DNA from 3 places in the Paenibacillus sp. FSL R7-0216 genome. Region 3 is predicted to be linked to each of the others. Evidence: riboswitches for the same ligand, from Rfam matches in the RefSeq annotation. Region 3 holds a riboswitch; each other region holds the start of a gene.
What was found. Region 3 has a riboswitch for cyclic di-AMP ahead of MKZ15_RS12245 (3D domain-containing protein). Riboswitches for the same ligand answer to the same signal wherever they lie in the genome.
Positions count from the first base shown of each region.

Region 1: linked by a shared signal. The riboswitch ahead of MKZ15_RS01965 (APC family permease) and the one ahead of MKZ15_RS12245 (3D domain-containing protein) in region 3 are both predicted to bind cyclic di-AMP.
Region 2: linked by a shared signal. The riboswitch ahead of MKZ15_RS18425 (hypothetical protein) and the one ahead of MKZ15_RS12245 (3D domain-containing protein) in region 3 are both predicted to bind cyclic di-AMP.

Region 1 covers NZ_CP150222.1:443,465-449,630, reverse strand. Annotated here, with positions in the region: gene pyk (pyruvate kinase) at 1-1,386, opposite strand, end outside; gene MKZ15_RS01965 (APC family permease) at 1,443-3,260, opposite strand; cyclic di-AMP (ydaO/yuaA leader) riboswitch at 3,419-3,594, opposite strand; gene MKZ15_RS01960 (metalloregulator ArsR/SmtB family transcription factor) at 3,856-4,188, shown strand; gene MKZ15_RS01955 (DsrE family protein) at 4,244-4,588, opposite strand; gene MKZ15_RS01950 (beta-eliminating lyase-related protein) at 4,585-5,700, opposite strand; gene MKZ15_RS01945 (methyl-accepting chemotaxis protein) at 5,813-6,166, opposite strand, start outside.
Region 2 covers NZ_CP150222.1:4,028,284-4,034,449, reverse strand. Annotated here, with positions in the region: gene MKZ15_RS18445 (DUF4269 domain-containing protein) at 1-364, shown strand, start outside; gene MKZ15_RS18440 (cupin domain-containing protein) at 361-696, shown strand; gene MKZ15_RS18435 (nucleotidyltransferase domain-containing protein) at 748-1,533, shown strand; gene MKZ15_RS18430 (hypothetical protein) at 1,492-1,788, opposite strand; cyclic di-AMP (ydaO/yuaA leader) riboswitch at 2,047-2,226, shown strand; cyclic di-AMP (ydaO/yuaA leader) riboswitch at 2,335-2,510, shown strand; gene MKZ15_RS18425 (hypothetical protein) at 2,628-3,029, shown strand; gene MKZ15_RS18420 (hypothetical protein) at 3,048-3,155, shown strand; gene kdpA (potassium-transporting ATPase subunit KdpA) at 3,264-4,934, shown strand; gene kdpB (potassium-transporting ATPase subunit KdpB) at 4,963-6,166, shown strand, end outside.
Region 3 covers NZ_CP150222.1:2,711,825-2,717,990, reverse strand. Annotated here, with positions in the region: gene MKZ15_RS12265 (alpha-glycosidase) at 1-297, opposite strand, end outside; gene MKZ15_RS12260 (transporter substrate-binding domain-containing protein) at 575-1,426, shown strand; gene MKZ15_RS12255 (amino acid ABC transporter permease) at 1,523-2,185, shown strand; gene MKZ15_RS12250 (amino acid ABC transporter ATP-binding protein) at 2,172-2,894, shown strand; cyclic di-AMP (ydaO/yuaA leader) riboswitch at 3,092-3,260, shown strand; gene MKZ15_RS12245 (3D domain-containing protein) at 3,268-3,969, shown strand; gene MKZ15_RS12240 (polysaccharide deacetylase family protein) at 4,020-4,847, opposite strand; gene MKZ15_RS12235 (dihydroorotate dehydrogenase electron transfer subunit) at 5,039-5,734, shown strand; gene MKZ15_RS12230 (dihydroorotate dehydrogenase) at 5,731-6,166, shown strand, end outside.

The DNA of each region.
Region 1 (6,166 bases), 2.3 Mb from region 3:
TGTTCCCGCCTGGCCTAACGGTAATCCTGCCGAGAAGACCACGGTGTCGCCGTCCTGGACATAACCCGCTCGGCGGGCGCTGTCGATCGCTGAGGTTAACATCTCATCCGTTGTCGTTACCGGCCCCCCTAAATAAGGGTACACCCCAGACAACAGAATCAACTTGGTCAAGACATGCGGGTGATGGGCAATCGCCAGAATCGGCGCCTCGGGTCGATATTTCGAGACCATCCTGGCAGTAAAGCCGCTTTCGGTGGACGTGATGATCACTTTAGCGCTCAGCTCCAGCGAGGCGCTAACCGCGCCTTGGCTGATCACCTCCGTGATATTGGTGCCGTGCAGCTTTCTTCTCCGATTGAATGCTTCCCGATAGTCGATCATCGATTCGGCCTTGCGCGCGACGGCAGCCATGGTTCGCACCGCTTCTACCGGATATTTCCCTGCGGCAGACTCGCCAGACAACATGACGACGTCGGCTCCCTGCATCACGGCGTTGTAAACATCACTGACTTCCGCGCGCGTCGGCCTTGGATTCACCTGCATCGACTCCAGCATATGGGTGGCGACGATAACCGGTTTGCCTGCCAGATTACACTTATCGATCATTTCTTTCTGCAGCATCGGCACTTCCTCAACCGGAATTTCTACCCCAAGATCGCCGCGCGCCACCATGATTCCATCCGAAGCCTCGATGATATCCTCCAGATCTTGCACGCCTTCCTCATTTTCGATTTTGGAGATGATCTGGACATGTCCTCCATTGTTCTCCTGCAAAATCCGACGAATCTCACGGATATCGTCGCCTTTACGAACAAACGATACGGCGATCATCTCGACCCCGTTCTCCAGGCCAAAATGAATATGCCGAATGTCCCGCTCCGTCACGCCAGGCAGCGTAGTTTTGATCCCAGGCAGATTGACGCCCTTGTTCGGCTTGAGCTTCCCGCCGCTGACGATGCGGCAACGGACTTCCGCCCCCTCGGCCGATATGACGCGCAGCTCGATCAACCCGTCATCGATCAGGATCCGATCATTTGCTTGCACAACCTGGGGCAATTCGGGATAGTTGACCGAGATTTTCGCGGCGTCTCCGGCTAGCGGCTCTGTTGTAAGCACCATCTCTTCTCCGGCAATCAGCTCGCAGAATGGTTCCCGCAATTTCCCGATGCGCACCTCTGGTCCCTTGATATCCATCATAATCGGTACAAAGTTATGCAGTTCTTGCGCGGCTTGCCGCACCCGTTGAATGCGGGCCACATGCTCCTCCAGCTCCCCGTGGGCCATATTCAGTCGGCCGACCGTCATCCCGCCCTTAATCATTTCCTTCAGCACGGAAACTGAGTCGCAGGCGGGGCCTAACGTGCAAATGATTTTTGTCCGCAGCACCTTGAAACCTCCTTAGGTAACGTTTAGGTTAGTATGCGTCAAGCCGCCGAAACGAATTATTTTTGCAGATGGTAAGGAACGGTTGCAATGACAATGTCCTTTTTATTGAATAAATAGGCCCGAAGCAAAAGGCTCGATTGGTTATGCAAAATATTCTGCCACCAGTGCCGGGTAATAAACTGCGGAATCAGGACGGTAATATGGTCGGTTTCTGCAGTTTTCCATTCCACCGTATCGATGAACTTCATGATGGGCCGGATGATGCTGCGGAAGCTGGAACGGAGCGTGATTAACCGAACCCCAGGGTTCCACTCCTCCCACTTCTTCTCCATGCGGTCTATTTCTTCGTCATCAAACCCGACATACACGGCAACAACGTTGTTCGTCAGCGATTTGGCGTAGCTCAACGAGTTCATCACGACGCGAGTGACGCCCGCAACCGGCACGACGATGGTGCTGCCTTTGATGCAGGGTTTTTCCGTATCCATCTGGATTCGAAGCTGGTCGGCAATATTTAAATAATGACGATGAATTTGGTAAAAGATAAACATCACCAGCGGTAAGAAGATAAATACGACCCATATATGCGAAAATTTAGTGATGATGAAGATCAGCGTAATCCCCAGTGTTGTCAGCATCCCAATCGTGTTGATGACAAACCGGAACACCCATCCTTGCGGCTTCAGCTTCAGCCATCGAATCATCATCCCGAGCTGTGACAAGGTGAACGGAATAAATACGCCAACTGCGTATAACGGAATCAAGCTCTCCGTGTTGCCATGGAACCCGAGAACCAGCAACGCCGAAGCCACGCCAAGGAAAATAATCCCGTTCGAAAAACCGAGCCGGTCCCCGCGCACCATAAACGCATGCGGCATGTACTTGTCTTTGGCCAGCATAAACGCCAGCAATGGAAAGGCTGAGTAGGCCGTATTGGCGGCCAGGAACAGGATCAGCGCCGTAATCGCCTGGATGACGTAGTATAAAGCACCCCGGCCGAAGGTCGACTCGGCTATCTGCGAGACAACGGTTGCTTTCGGATCAGGAGCGATACCGTACCAATAGGCCAGCGCACTGATTCCGATAAACATGGTGCAGAGAATGACACCCATCATCACCAGCGTAGCTGCAGCATTACGTTCGGCCGGCTGCTTGAAGTTCGGGATGGCGTTGGAAACCGCCTCAACCCCGGTTAAGGCCGAACAGCCGGAACTGAACGCCTTGAGCAGCAGGAACAGACTAATATCGGAAACCGCCGTCCCCATCTCGGGCACGCTCGCGTGAATTCCACCAGTCAAATATTTAAACAACCCCGACAGGATCAGAACAAAGATGGACGCGACAAACAGATATACCGGAACAGCCAATACGGATGCCGACTCCGTTACCCCTCGAAGATTCATTAGCGTTAATAAGGTGATCATTAGCAGCGCAATCAACACCCGTTGATCATGCAGCGCCGGGAAGGCGGATGTAATGGCATCCGTTCCCGCCGACGAGCTGACCGCCACCGTCAGAACATAATCGACCAGGAGCGAGCCGCCGGCCAGCAAACCTGTCGATCGCCCAAGGTTATCCATCGCCACGATATAAGCCCCGCCCCCGGCGGGGTATGAGAAAATCGTTTGCCGATACGACAAAATCAGAATAAGTAAAAGCCCAAGAACCGCAAACGAGATCGGGATGGAATACCAAACGGCCGAAAATCCCGCCGCCATCAAGACGATCAGAATCTGTTCCGTCCCGTAAGCCACAGACGATAACGCGTCCGAGGACAGTACCGCCAACGCCTTGAGCTTGCTCAGTTTCTCCCCTTCAATTTCGGCACTTTTCATCGGTCTGCCGATCAGTACTCGCTTAATTTTGTTCACCATGGTGATTTCCTCTCTTCTTCCCCTAAATAGCCCTATGTCTCTATCCATTCGTGGTTCTATAGGCTCCCCATTCCCGCAGAGAACAACACAAAAAGGCCGCAGGAAAGTTGGACCTTCCCGCGGCCGCTTTTTTGAAACTCAAGCGAATATCCGCGACAATTCCCTCTTTCGGACGCTTACGGAGTTAGCTGACGGATTCGGGCACGAAAGCAGCCCTACGCTCATAGCCAGGATGGCCAAAACAAGCGATTCACCCCAGAAACGAAGCCTCAAAGCCCCGTTTCGGTTGGTTCCCCCGTTTCTTACTGAATAAAGAATTCAGCGATCAGGTATTTGCCATATAAAAATTACCACTGATGAATCATACTCCCCGCCCTAAAAAGTGTAAAGATGAGTTTAAGGCGGATTGGCAACGAAATGCGATCCGCATTGTCGAGGTAAGCGTATACATCGCTCTTCTACGCTAATTATTTCGTACGGACTTGAAATTACGAGGAAATAAGACGATGGCCGATAGTGACGTGAATTATTCATATTCCCCTACTGGAATATTTGCGGCTAAATAAGTTATACTCGAAACAAGGAAGTGAGACCGATGAACACTGCAACTTTGAGCGCGCTTGCCGAACCCCATCGACTGGAAATGGTTGAACTGCTGCGATACGGCCCCCTAACCGTAGGAGAAATCGCGGATCGGCTCCAAGTCCGGCAGCCGCAGGTATCGAAGCATCTCAAGGTGCTGAATGAAGCCCGCATCGTCGAGGTTCAACCTGTTGCGAATCGCCGGATTTACCGGCTTCGGCCGGAACCCCTGCAGGAGTTGGACGAGTGGATCGCCTCGTTCCGAAACTTGTGGGAAGAGCGGTTTAACCGGCTTGACGAATACTTACAGGAAATTCAAAGCCCGGATCAACAAAAAACACCGTAAGAAAACGGCAAATGCCGTATTTCTTACGGTGTTTCTTTGATGATTTCAGCCGAGATCAAGCCAGCGTCAAGACCTCATATTGCGCAGCCAGTTCCATAAAACGCCCCATACTGGACACCTCGCCAGCTGCGAGTTGATCCTGGATGCCGTAATAGTTAACGCAGGTCCCGCAAGCCAATACCGGCACACCGCGATTCGCCAGCTCCTTCAGGTGCAACGAAGCAAACGACTGCTCCGTTAGGGCAAGAACACCCCGATTTACGCAAAATACCGCCGCCGGAAGCTGCTCCTGTTCCCGCTGCTTCAACAACGTTAGGAACGTTTCCAACAGCTGCACCCCCAGCTCCCGATCACCGTCCCCGAAGCTGTCGGTCGTTAGAAAAATAACTTTTCGGTTCAAAGCGATTCTCCTCTCAGCTTCTGATCGAGCAGTTCAAACGTCAACTGTAGCCGGTCTTTCGGCACCTCGCCATAACGGTCTCCAAGACTCACCTCGAAGGAACAGCCTCCATCCGCCTTCTCCTTGAGGCCGGCGGTTAACCCAACGCCGGTTTCCCGGTACACTTCAACAAGAGTATGCTCCAGCCGGTCCTTGGGGACATCCGCATGGACGTGGAACATGTTCGAAACCGGGACGGCCGGGACCGTCTTCATCTGATGGCATCGGTTATACCACCCTGCCAGCTCTTGCGCCTGCCGATAATATAAATCCATTTTCCCAACGCGCTGCTCATAGTAGTAATCTGCGCTGAGATAATACGGATACAAGCTGATCAGGTCACCGCCGTGACGTCTCTTCCACACCTTGGATTCCTTTGTAAACTCCGGCTCTCCGGCCAATATCGCTCCGGCGATCCCGCCGATGCCCTTGTAGAAGGAGATATAGACGCTGTCGAACAGGACGCACACTTCCGCCGCGGTCTTTTGATAGTAGGGAAGAACTTCGAACAACCGGGCTCCGTCCAGATGGAGCTTGATGTCTTTCTCCCGGCAGAACTCGGAAATCGCCACGAGCTCCTCGAACGGCGGCAACTGGCCGCCGATCTCGCGCTGGGGCAGTTCCAACAACAGGCACGAAACGTCCTCGCCAAGTTGCTGTACGTCCTCCAATCCAATAAGCCGGTCCTTGTCCGCCAGAAGAATCGGTTCGATTCCGTGCAGTTCCTTCAAGCCGTCTTCCTCATGAATCTCCAAATGGCATAAGGGGTGATAGGCTACGCGTTTCGTCCCCTTGCGATCGCACCAGATTCGCAAGGCGATTTGCTGGGCCATCGTACCGCTGGGAAAGAACACCGCCGAGGCTTTGCCCAGCACCCCGGCCATTTTTGCTTCGAATGCTTCCAGGGACGGTCCCATACCGTACATGTCGCTGTCCAGCTCACCATCGATCCCGGAAAAAGCCTGCTGCAGCACCCCCACACTTCGTTTACCGTGGCCCACCACTTGATAGACCGTCCGGTCGAAAGCCGCCTTTAACGATTTCTTATCCGATGATCCTTCGTTTCCATACATCGTTCTTCGCCGCTCCTCTCTCCAAGCTGTCTGCATAAACTGTGAATTCATGCTTATTATAGCTCGATTCGGAGCAGGAATCGATGATCGCCCAGTAGGACTTGTCTCTTCTTTACACCAATTTAAATTTCTCCACTTCTTGAATCATTTCAATCGAAAGCGATTCAAGCTCTTTAATCGCCTGGGCAATATCCTGGGTGGTGCCGTTCAACTCGATGGCCGAGGCGGAGATTTCCTCTGAAGAGGCTGAGTTTTGTTCTGCTACGGCAGAAGCCGAGCTCACGGTCAGAAGAACCCGGTTCTTATCCTCGTTGACGGTGACCACAGAACCGGTGATATCTTCGATCTGCGGCATCATTTCCCGAATGGAACGGATAATCTCCTGAATAACCTCCATCGTCGTCATGACGACCTCTGACTGCCGAGCCAGTACTTCGCCCGTTCTGGCCGAAGTTGCCGATACTCC
Region 2 (6,166 bases), 1.3 Mb from region 3:
GGAGCTTCATTTTGGGGTATGCTCGAACTACGCCTGCTCCAGCAAAACCGTCGGCGGCCTCCTGCGAACGGTTGCGAACTTTACGCATCGCGGTTTCGCGTTTGAGGTGTTTGGTCAGCCGAAGCCGGTAACCGAGCAAAACGCATATCAACATATGATTGTTGAACACCGATTGCTAGAGATGGGAGGGCCGGAGGCATGGGATGCCATCCGTAAGCTAAAGGCAGCGGGGCTAAAGACGGAGCCGGCCTTCGGCAGGTTTTTTCGGCTGGAGGGTGACCCATATGAAGCGCTGCTGGCTATGTATGATTGGGAGGACGCGAGACTACATCATTTTATGGAAGAAAGGAACGGAACGAAATGATCAGCAAAGAGAATGCGGAACACTATATTTGGGGTGGGAATTGCGATGGCTGGCGGCTGGTGGATCGGGAGGACTGCAGCATTATTCATGAGAAAATGCCCCCGGATAGCCAGGAAGTCCGGCATTTCCATCAAACGGCGGAGCAATTTTTCTTTGTCTTGTCCGGCTGCCTGCATATCGAAATTGCTGGGACCGAGCATGAGCTTCATTCCCATGAGGGAATCGAAATTCCGCCGAACACCCCGCATCAGGCCATGAACCGATCGGACGAAGCGGTGGAATTTCTCGTTATTTCACGCCCAAATACGCGGGGCGACCGAGTATTAGCTTAAATGAGAGGGACCGGCAATAAGTCGGTTTCAAGAGAAGGAAGGGAATAAGGAATGTACGCACATCATGCCAAGTCGATCGAGAAACTAAAGGCCAAGCTCGCCACCCGGGAGGATATTCTGGCCTTACTGGTTTCCGGTTCGATTGCCCACGGATTCGCGAAACCGTCCTCGGATGTAGACGTGATGATTGTGGTATCCGAGGAGGATTATGCCCGGCGGGTAAGCACCGGAGAGACGACGTATTGGGAAAATGAATCGACGGACTATGAGTCCGGTTACGTGGACGGAAAATATATCTCTTGCGGATTCATGAAGCAGGTGGCCGAGAAAGGGAGCGAGCCGGCCCGTTTTGCATTTGAAGGGGCGATCCTCGCTTTTTCAAACATCGCGGGAATGGAGGAACTGCTGGCAGATATCGTTCGCTATCCGGTAGAACGTAAGCAGGAGAATATCTCCCGTTTCTTGGCCCAGTTCGAAGCGTGGAAATGGTATTCCGCCGAAGCCTTCAAGCATGACAACCTCTATCTATTGCGACATGCCGTCAATAACTTGGTTTTGTTCGGCGGAAGACTGATCTTAGCGCATAATGAAATGCTGTATCCGTACCATAAGTGGTTTCTTAATGTTCTGGAACAAGCTCCGGATCGGCCCGAAGGCTTCCTGCATTTGATCGAACGAATGCTGGAAGAACCAACGGCCGAGCATATCGAAGCGTTTTACCAGTCGGTCCGCGCGTTTGCCGATTGGGGCGAGGATGGACGAAGCTGGCCCTCGCGATTCATGGAAGACAGCGAATTAAATTGGCTGGGCGGATTTACGCCGATAGGCGATATTTAACCGGCTGGCCAGGACCGCTATGCTTAATTCCCCGCAGCGATTTCCTTCAGCCGTTCCTTGATCGACCCGGTACATACGCCGCCATGGTAGCAACCCTTCGCGGATCACGTCCAATTGTCCGGGAACCCCGGTGTCAACGAGGACGAGATGATCGGTACCCCATAACAGCGCCGCATGGACCGGCATCTGGTTCCCATTCGGCAAGTTCAGGTTTAGCGGCAGCGGCATCAGTCCGGGTGTGTTCGTTTGTTTCATGTAATCTCCTCCTCGTTGTTCAAGCTTAGTTTATCTGCGCAAAATCGTAGCAGAGACTGGGGCGGAGGACAAGTCCTAGCCGGATTTCAAGTAAGGGTCTGCGATAGAGGTAATCGTAGAGAAAGGCGTTTTTTATCCTTTGAAAACGCTAAAAACGACGAAATTATAAGGTTTTTCATCTCAAATTTGCGTTTGGTCCAGCTTTACAAAGAACAAGCGCAAGCGTAATATTCGACTCATGAAATGATTCCAATAAAACAATCAGTATCGCTTAATTTCCGATCAGGAAAACGGGGGAACCAATGATCGCTGCCGATGTGAGAGTCGGCGGAACGGTCCGGGGTGAATCTCCTGCGGCAGGCGCTTGCCGCAGGAGTAGGGCGACTCTCACCGCCCGAATCCGACAGCTAACCTCGTCAGCGAAGGGAGAGAGGATGATGGACTTGTCATGGCGAGCCACAGGGATATCCTCTGTGGTTTTCTTATGCCTATTCATGAAAGGGAAGAAAGTGTTACATTAACAATTAAGAAGAAAATTAACAATCTATTTGCATCACACTGAATCCTTCCGATGCGAAGGAACGGGGGACCCATTCGGGCGGAGCGCAGGTCGCGCTTACCGCCTATGGGGCGAATCCTGGCGATAGTTGCGTATCGCGAGGTAGGGCGTCTCTCGCGCCCGAGCCCGTCAGCTAACCTCGTAAGTGCAGACGAGAGAGGAAACCTTATAGCGCGATTCCTAAAGCATAGAATACATTCATGCTGGAAGCCCGCGAAGATTCCCTCTTCCCAGGCTTCTTTTTTGATGCCTAATTTCTGAATCAGGAGGAATACAAGAAGTGGGCACTTTTGAATACGCGCTGGTGACGCTTACGAATCCATTGGCGGTAGATTTCATCAGAACGATGAAGTACCGCGAAATCCCGTTTGCACTGATGGTCAACAATGATAGAAGCCGCCAGGAGGCGATAGACCGTGGGATAGAGCACGTCATTCTAGTGGATACTACTAAACGCAAAAACAAGGTCGTACCTGATATCCCCATCGGGACGGTGTATATCTTCGAAGAATCTCTGACACTAACCTGCCGATATTTGCAATTCTGCCGTCCATGGACGTCGAAGCCGATTTATGTCATTACGCAAAAGATGCATCCTGGCGCGGTTTATAAAAAGCTTGGCGCTAACTATGTGATTTATACGAAGGGAAAAGACGTATCGTTTATTCTGCACAATGAGTAAAGGAGGATCCGATCGACGATGATGGACATTTTCATGATCGGCTTAATTATCGTTATGGTTTGCATGATGGCAGGTCTGGCAACTTGGGCTTCCAAAGCGATTTCGGAGGGTGGAGATCAGCGATGATGTGGGGACTTGGCATCTTAATCGTGGCGGTTTTTGTTTATTTGGGGTATGCGCTGCTGAACCCGGAGAAGTTTTAACATTTGCCTTTCGGAGGGATAAGACGTGACTATCTACAGTTGGATTGCCATACTCGTTACTTTGGGCCTCGCGGTAATCGTCGCCAGACCGGCCGGTCTATACTTGGCCAAAGCGTTTGACTATGAAAAGAACGGTCTGGACCGGTGGTTCGGACCTGTTGAAGGAGTAATATTCCGTGCCAGCGGCATCCGTCAGGAGAATCAGACCTGGAAGAAGTATGCTTTATCCGCGGTGCTGAGCAATTTGGCGATGATGCTGATCGTCTATCTGATTTTTCGGCTGCAAGGGTTCCTGCCGCTGAATCCGAGCGGGGTTTCAAACATGGAGCCGACGCTCGCCTTCAATACGGTGATTGCCTTCATGACCAATACGGATCTGCAGCATTACAGCGGGGAAAGCGGACTGTCTTACCTTTCGCAGATGATCGGGATCGTATTCATGATGTTCACTTCGACGGCGACCGGCGTCGCCGCGGCGATGGCATTTATTCGCGGCTTGGCCGGCAAACCGATCGGCAGTTTCTTCGTGGATCTGGTTCGTGCGATCACCCGGGTTCTGCTGCCGGTATCGTTCATTTCGGCTTTAATATTCGTAGCGTTGGGCGTACCGCAAACTATGGCATCAACGGCGATCGCCCACACCCTTCAGGGGACAGAGCAACCTATCGCCCGGGGGCCGATTGCCTCGTTCTTGTCGATTAAGCAGTTCGGCAACAACGGCGGCGGATTCGTGGGCGTGAACTCGGCCCATCCGTTTGAAAATCCGGGGGGATTCAGCAATATGCTGCAAATCCTATTGATGATGCTGATCGGGACTTCCCTTCCTTTCGCTTATGGGAAAATGGTCGGGAATGCCAAACAAGGCCGGGTGTTGTTCGTATCGATGCTGATGATGTTCATCGTCATGCTTGGCGTATTGCTTTCGGCCGAAAGCGCCGGCAATCCGGCATTCAACGCCCTTGGCATCGCGCATGGCCAAGGCAGCATGGAGGGCAAGGAGGTTCGTTTTGGCCTAGCCCAGTCGGCCTTGTTCGCGACGGTCACAACCGCGACGGAGACGGGAGCGGTCAATACGATGCACGATACGCTGACGCCGATCGGCGGGCTGGTTCCGCTGGCGAACATGATGCTGAATACGGTCTTCGGCGGAGCGGGCGTCGGAATCATGAACGTGTTGATGTATGCGATGATTGCGGTGTTCTTGTCCGGTCTGATGGTTGGGCGCACGCCGGAATTTCTCGGCAAGAAGCTCGAAGGCAAAGAGATGAAGCTGATCGCCGTTAATTTGCTGGTTACCCCGTTCCTGATACTGGCACCCACCGCTCTGGCTTTGTTGGCTTACCCGGATACGATATCCAATTCCGGTTTCCACGGCTTAACGCAAGCGATGTATGAATTTACTTCGTCCGCGAACAACAACGGCTCGGGTTTCGAAGGGCTTGGCGATAATACGCCGTTCTGGAACATCGCCACGGGCGTCGTGATGTTCTTGGGCCGCTATTTCTCGATCGTCGTCTTGCTGGCGGTGGCGGGCTCCTTGGCCGCCAAGAAATCGGTACCCGTCACGAGCGGCACGTTCCGTACGGATACGGCTCTGTTCGGCGGCGTCTTTCTCATCATTGTGATCCTCGTCGGCGCGTTGACTTACTTCCCGGCTCTCGTATTGGGGCCGATCGCCGAGCATCTGACTTTACTGCCATAGGTTGAAAGAAAGAAGGAGTGGAACGGACATGCGTAACAAGAAAACGATGTTATCTCGCACGATCGTCAGTCATGCGGTCAAGGAATCGTTTATGAAGCTGGATCCAAGGCTGATGGTCCGTAACCCGATCATGTTCGTGGTCGAACTCGGATTTCTCATCACGTTGATATTGATATTTGTGCCCGATGCCTTCGGTGGCGGGGTGTCGCGCGGGTTCAATTTGACGGTATCGCTGATTTTGCTCGTGACCGTGCTGTTCGCGAATTTCGCGGAGGCTCTCGCGGAGGGGCGCGGCAAGGCACAAGCGGATTCGCTTAAACAAACGAAGAAAGAAATCACGGCCAATAAACTCGTGGGCCAGCAAGTGAAGCAAGTTCCTTCGACCGAGCTGCGCAAAGGAGACCTCGTCATCGTTTCCCAAAGCGAAATGATTCCGGGGGACGGCGAAGTGGTGGAGGGACTGGCTTCTGTCGACGAGTCGGCCATCACCGGCGAATCGGCGCCGGTGATCAAGGAGGCCGGCGGAGACTTCAGTTCCGTAACCGGCGGCACGAAGGTGATCAGCGACCAAATCAAGGTGAGGATCTCCAGTGACCCCGGCGAGTCCTTCCTCGACCGGATGATCTCGTTGGTCGAAGGGGCGAAACGCCAAAAGACGCCGAACGAAATCGCATTGAATACCGTTTTGATTAGCTTGACCTTGATCTTCTTGATCGTGGTGGTCACGCTGCCGTTCTTTGGGAATTACCTGGGTATCCGGATCGAAGTCCCCATATTGATCGCCTTGCTGGTTTGCTTGATACCAACGACCATCGGCGGCTTGCTGTCGGCCATCGGGATTGCGGGAATGGATCGCGTAACGCAATTCAACGTCCTGGCGATGTCCGGGAAAGCCGTCGAAGCGGCCGGGGACATCAATACGATTATATTGGATAAAACCGGGACGATCACGTACGGGAACCGGATGGCCAGCGAATTTGTGCCGGTTGGCGGGGCAGGCCTGGCGGATGTCTCCGCCTGGGCGGCGATCAGTTCCGTCAAGGATGATACGCCGGAGGGGCGTTCGGTGTTGGAGTTGATGAGAAAACAAGGCTTGGGTTATGACGCTGGCCTTGCGGACGGCGGGGAATTCATTGATTTCAAAGCGGAAACCCGGATGAGCGGCATCGATTTGCGGGACGGCCGGAAGGTACGGAAAGGGGCGGTGGATGCCGTCAAGAAATGGGTCATCG
Region 3 (6,166 bases):
AATTCCTGCGTCCAGCAGGTATACCGTTTCCGTCCCGGCGGTGAGCTTAAAGGCATAGGAAAGGCGTTTATATTTGGGACGCACAGCAACCTCCCAATAGTCGAACATGCGGTCATGAGCCGCTTTTTCCATCGGCAGTTCCTGGTAAGTTCCCGCCCAGTCGTATTTGTCCCCGGTCATCGCGTAAACCTGTTCAACATCATCCCGTTTGGTCCGGATGCGGAGGTGGATCGTCATGGGGTCGTAAGCATAAGCCCATTTATCTCGGGGAACGTGGTAGAGCGCTTCAAGCAGCACGGTTTGGCGCCTCCTCTCGTGAATACTCGTGATCGATCGTTATAGAGTTCATTATTCCCAAACGGGATGCGGAGCATGAACCCGAAGCGAAACATAAATATTCAAGAAATTGACCAAAGTATGATAAATGGGAATCTCTAGGGACGACTTAAGTCGGAACTGTGAAAATATGATGAATGCTATGAAAATTGTTTTGCATATATATGCATTCTGATTTATAATTAGCCCAGTAATCATCTTAGAACGAAAATATCGAAGCAGAACAGGAGAGAGATCCATGAAAAAATGGGGCATGTTATTCATAGCAGTCATGATGGTAACTTTGGTGCTGGCCGCTTGCGGTCAGGAAAAAAATAACAGCGGGAACACGGCGAACAACGCCGGTCAAGCCGCGAACCAAAACGAAACCCAAGCGGGCGGAGAACAAACCGAACCGGCTAAGAAGCTGGTCGTCGGCATGAGCGCTGACTTCCCGCCGTACGAGTTCCACATTAAGAATGACAAAGGCGAAGACGAAATCGTTGGTTTTGACGTCGAGATCGCCAAAGAAATCGCTAAGGATATGGGCGCTGAGCTTGAGATCAAAGACTTGAAATTCGACACCCTGCTGAATGAGCTGTCGAGTGGACGCGTTGATCTCGTCATCTCGGGGTTGAGCCCGACTCCAGAACGTGCCGAACAAATCGATATGTCGAAAATTTACTACAAAGCCGAGCAGGCTGTTGTGACCCGTGAAGCGGACAAAGATAAATTCAACACGATGGAATCGCTGGAAGGCGCTAAAATCGGCGTTCAGCAAGGTTCCATTCAAGAAGATATGGCTAAAGAAATCCCGAACGCTCAATTGACTTCGCTGGGTAAAATCAACGATATCATTATGCAGCTAAACACAAACCGTGTTGATGCAGCCATTCTGGAAGGACCGGTTGCTGAATCGTTCGTGAAGAACGTGAAAGGCCTGGTGATCACGGATGCCAAACCGGTGACTGAAGATGATGGTTACGTGATCGGCATCAAGAAAGGCAACCAGGAGCTGTTGGATCAAGTGAATACAACGCTCGATCGCTTGATTAGCGCTGGCAGCATCGATCAATTCGTTGCCGAAGCGAGCGCGCTGGCCGAGAAATAATCACGGTATCCATCTGCAGAAAATAGCGAAGCCATTTCGCTATTTTCTGTTTTTTTGCGTAAGGGTTTGAGGTAAAGGAGGAGGAAGAAAGGCGTTATGGACTTAATATCGATGTTTATGGAATACCGCAGTTACTTCTTGGCAGGTGTCCAGTATACGCTGCTCTTGGCAGCAATAAGCGTATTTTGCGGCTTTATTCTTGGTTTACTCATCGCGTTGATACGGATGTCGCCTTGGGGAATCGTGCGGTTTCTCGGTCATGCCTGGGTCGAATTTCTGCGCGGCACGCCGATGATGGTTCAGCTCTTGATTATTCACTACGGATTTGCGTTTGTGTTTGACGTGAACTTCACGCCGATACAATCCGGGGCGATTACGTTGTCGATTAACAGTTCCGCCTATCTGGCGGAGATTTTCCGAGCCGGCATCCAAGGCGTCGACCGCGGACAAGGGGAAGCGGCACGTTCCCTGGGGATGACGAAAGGGATGGCCATGCGCCATATCATTATTCCGCAAGCGATCAAATCGGTGCTTCCCGCGATCGGCAATGAATTTATCACCATCATTAAAGAATCGTCGATCGTTTCGATTATCGGTACGGCCGAGCTCATTTATCAAGCGCAATCGGTCGTCACGATCACGTACGACGGGATGACGCCTTATCTGATCATCGCCATCATGTACTTTATTCTGACATTCACGCTGTCCCGTATTTTGAGCGTGTTCGAAAGGAAGTTGAAGACCAGTGATCACCGTTAAAGGCTTGCATAAAAAATTCGGTCAACTGCATATTTTGCGCGGAATCGACCTAGAAATCTCCAAAGGGGAAGTCGTCGTCGTGATCGGTCCCAGCGGATCGGGAAAAAGTACCTTCCTCCGTTGTCTGAATCTGCTCGAGGTTCCGACCGAAGGCGAGATTACGTTTGAAGGCGCGTCGATCACCGGCAAGAGACACGACATTAATAAAACCCGCGAGAAAATGGGGATGGTGTTCCAGCATTTTAACCTGTTTCCGCACAAAACCGTGATCAACAACATTACGCTAGCTCCGATTCGCGTGAGAAAACTCGACAAGAGCAAGGCGGAAGCGATCGCGATGGATCTGCTTCACACCGTGGGCTTGGAAGATAAGCGGGACGTATATCCGGCCCAGTTGTCCGGGGGCCAGAAGCAACGGATTGCGATTGCTCGCGCGCTGGCCATGGAACCGCATGTCATGCTATTTGACGAGCCGACATCGGCGTTGGACCCGGAAATGGTCGGGGAGGTGCTCGATGTCATGAAGAACCTGGCGGAACGGGGCATGACGATGGTTATCGTTACACACGAGATGGGGTTTGCCCGTGAGGTTGGCGACCGTATCCTGTTTATGGATCAAGGCGTGATCCTCGAGCAGGGAACGCCGCAAGAGGTGTTTGGATCGCCGCAGAATCAGCGGACCAAAGATTTCCTGAGCAAGGTTCTCTAAGAGGTTGTTCAAAATAAGACGCAATAGACCGTCCGAAAAGATAGATTCGGGCGGTCCTTTTTTTGCCTTTTTGCTGCCGAACATATGATCTTTTTTAACATTACGTTTACGATTGGACACAAAAATGTAACCCGTCCTATCAAGGTTTTGAGCCATTTGGTGAGAATTACCTGAGCTTCTGGTTACAAAATTGTGATATATTCAATAAGCCGAAACCTTACTTCAAGGTGCGGGGGACGAAAGCTGATAACGAACCAGGGTGAACCGAATTCGTTTCTTGGGGTGAAGCGCGTCAATGGATGCGCCGGGAACGTTCCTTTTTTCCGAATCCGACAACTAACTCCGCAGGCGCAGTAAAAAGGAGGGCAATTCATTGAAAAGTCGCATTTGGTCTAAAATAGCAGCATCGGCGTTGATCGCCGCAAGTTTGACGATTACCCTGCAGACGGCTTCCGTCCATGCAGACGCGGTACATAAAGCCGTGGAGGGAGACACCTTTTATCTTCTTGCCAAACAATACGGCGTGGAATTGAACAAGCTGATCGCCGCAAATCCAACCATTAATCCGCAGAATATATACGGTGGCTTGAACATCACCATTCCGGGGGGAGAAACCCGCGCATTGGCTTTGGCTTCCGCCGCACCGGCTAAACAGGAGGTTGTGCCGGCCGCAACTTCGACGACAGCTGTCGCATCCAAGCTGAAGGTGATGTCTAACGACAACGTCGTTGAGGCTTGGGGAAAAACGTTTACTTACTCGCAAACTATTAATGTGAAAGCCTCGGCATATACCGCGTCGGCAAGCGAAAATGGAAAATGGGGCGCGGTAGACTACTTTGGCAACCCGCTGAAGCTCGGCACTATCGCCGTTGACCCGAAGGTCATCCCGATGGGCACGAAAGTCCTGGTAACCGGACACAGCCATGATGGCTTGCCGGATCAAGCGTTTGTGGCTACAGCCAGCGATCAGGGCGGTGCGATTAAAGGGAACCGCATTGATATCTTTATTCCGGGGAGCACAACTGCCGCGAAAGCATTCGGCTATCAAGACGTTACCCTGTACGTACTGAAATAGGACACGATCACAAGCAAGAGAGCTCCCTCAGACGAGGGAGCTCTTTTGCGTTAGCGATATTTGGTTGTTTGCAGAAGCTCGGCCAGATCGACGAAATGATAACCTTGCGCCTGCAACGTGTCGATAATCTCCGGCAGAGCTTGAATCGTACCGTTCAGATTGGATCCGACACCGCCGCCCGAATGCTGAAGGATAATTGAGCCAGGACCCGCGGTATCAATCACGTTTGATTTAACCTTGTTTTTGTCGATGCCTTTCCAATCTTGCGAATCTACATTCCAATTGACGAGGGTATAGCCGTTTTTCTTTGCCCACTGCACCTGTTCCTCCCTAATCTCCCCATAAGGCGGGCGGATGAGCTTGGGGCGGTAGCCTACGGAATTTTGGATAATTTTCTCCGTACGCAGGATTTCCGTTTGAAATTGTTTGACGGAGCGCTTGCGGAAATTCGGATGACTGAAGGAGTGATTGCCGATGAGATGCCCCTCTTGATGGATCCGTTGCATCAACTTGGGAAATTTCTTAGCCCGTACTCCGACCACGAAGAAGGTTGCCTTGATCCCTTTACGATGAAGCACATCGAGAATTTGTGGCGTAAATCGTGGATCAGGACCGTCATCGAAGGTCAGGGCGATCTGTTTCACTTCCGGACCTCGGAATTTGAAGGTCTCCGAATATTTGCGTCGCAGCTCGCTTAGATCTACTGGTTTGGCGTCCACAGGTGCCGCCTTGTTCTCTTTCAGATCTCCTTTATCCGACTGACTCCTTGTTTCATGAACAACTGAGGAGGCATGAACAGTCTGAAGCCCGGAGCCGCTGTAAATAAATAGAGAAGCGGCCATGCACAAGAATAGTGCTCTCTTAAGCTGGATAAGCAAGGTTAGTCCTCCTTCATTCCCATACTGTACCTAAGATGTAGTATTCCCTAACTGTTGCAGAAAATGAATGAAAACGATAAAAAAACAGCAGTTATGGAAACCAATATGCGGTTGTGAGATAAATCACAGACGTTCTTGGCGAAAAATTGCATCCTTTGATGAAGCATAAATGAGAGGGATGTGATAGATTCGTGGCAACTGTAGTGGCCAACCAAGAAGTCGCGCATGGGGTGTTCAAGCTCACAGTGCAAGGGAAGTTCACGGGGAAAATGGGGCAATTTTATATGCTGCGCGCCGGGGATCAATATCCTTTGCTCTCCCGTCCGATTAGCATCTTTGATCTCAAAGAGGACCAAATCGAGTTCCTGGTTCTGGTTGCGGGGGAAGGAACCGCACGTTTATCCGGACTGAAGCCTGGGGATTCATTAACACTGGACGGTCCGTTTGGCAACGGATTTCCGCCCTTGGAGGGAAAGACGGCTTTCGTAGGCGGCGGAATCGGCATCGCCCCATTTTATTACGCACTGCGTGAAGCGCCGGAGGCCGACGTATACCTCGGCTACAGCCGCGAGTCCTATATGGTCGAAGAGTTTCAAGCTGCATCCCGTGGCAGAGTCACGGTTGACGTGGGCGGCTCGATATTAGATCGGGTAGATTTTCGGAACTATAATACGGTGATCGCCTGCGGGCCTCATCCGATGCTGCATGCGGTCCAGCGCAAACAAGCACAAAGCGGCGGCCAAACCAAGGTCTACGTTTCCTTGGAGAATCGTATGGCCTGTGGCATCGGCGCTTGCCTTGTATGCAGCGTGCAATGCAAAGACGGACGGAAGAAGGCCTGTGCAGACGGGCCGGTATTTTTAGCGGAGGAGGTCGTGTTCGCATGACTCGATTAACGTGCAGCCTCGCGGGGGTTTCTTTTAAGAATCCGGTCGTCATGGCCTCCGGGACGTTTGGTTTTGGCAAAGAGTATGGGGCAATTTACGATATTAACAAGCTGGGCGGATTGTCTGGCAAAGGGCTAACGTTACATCCGAAGGCCGGGAATGACGGGATTCGCGTTGCGGAAACGGCGTCCGGGATGCTGAATAGCGTTGGCCTGGAGAATCCGGGAGTCGCCGCCTTCCTGCGCGAAGAATGCCCGCGGTGGGAGCAGCTTGATTTGGCACGAATCGTAAATTTGGGCGGGAATTCGATTGAAGAGTATGTGGAAGGCGCCAAGCTGATAAATGAGGATGCGGCTAGGCGGAAGCAGGAAGGCAGAACCGCCGTTGACATGATTGAGCTGAACATTTCCTGCCCGAACGTTAAAGCCGGAG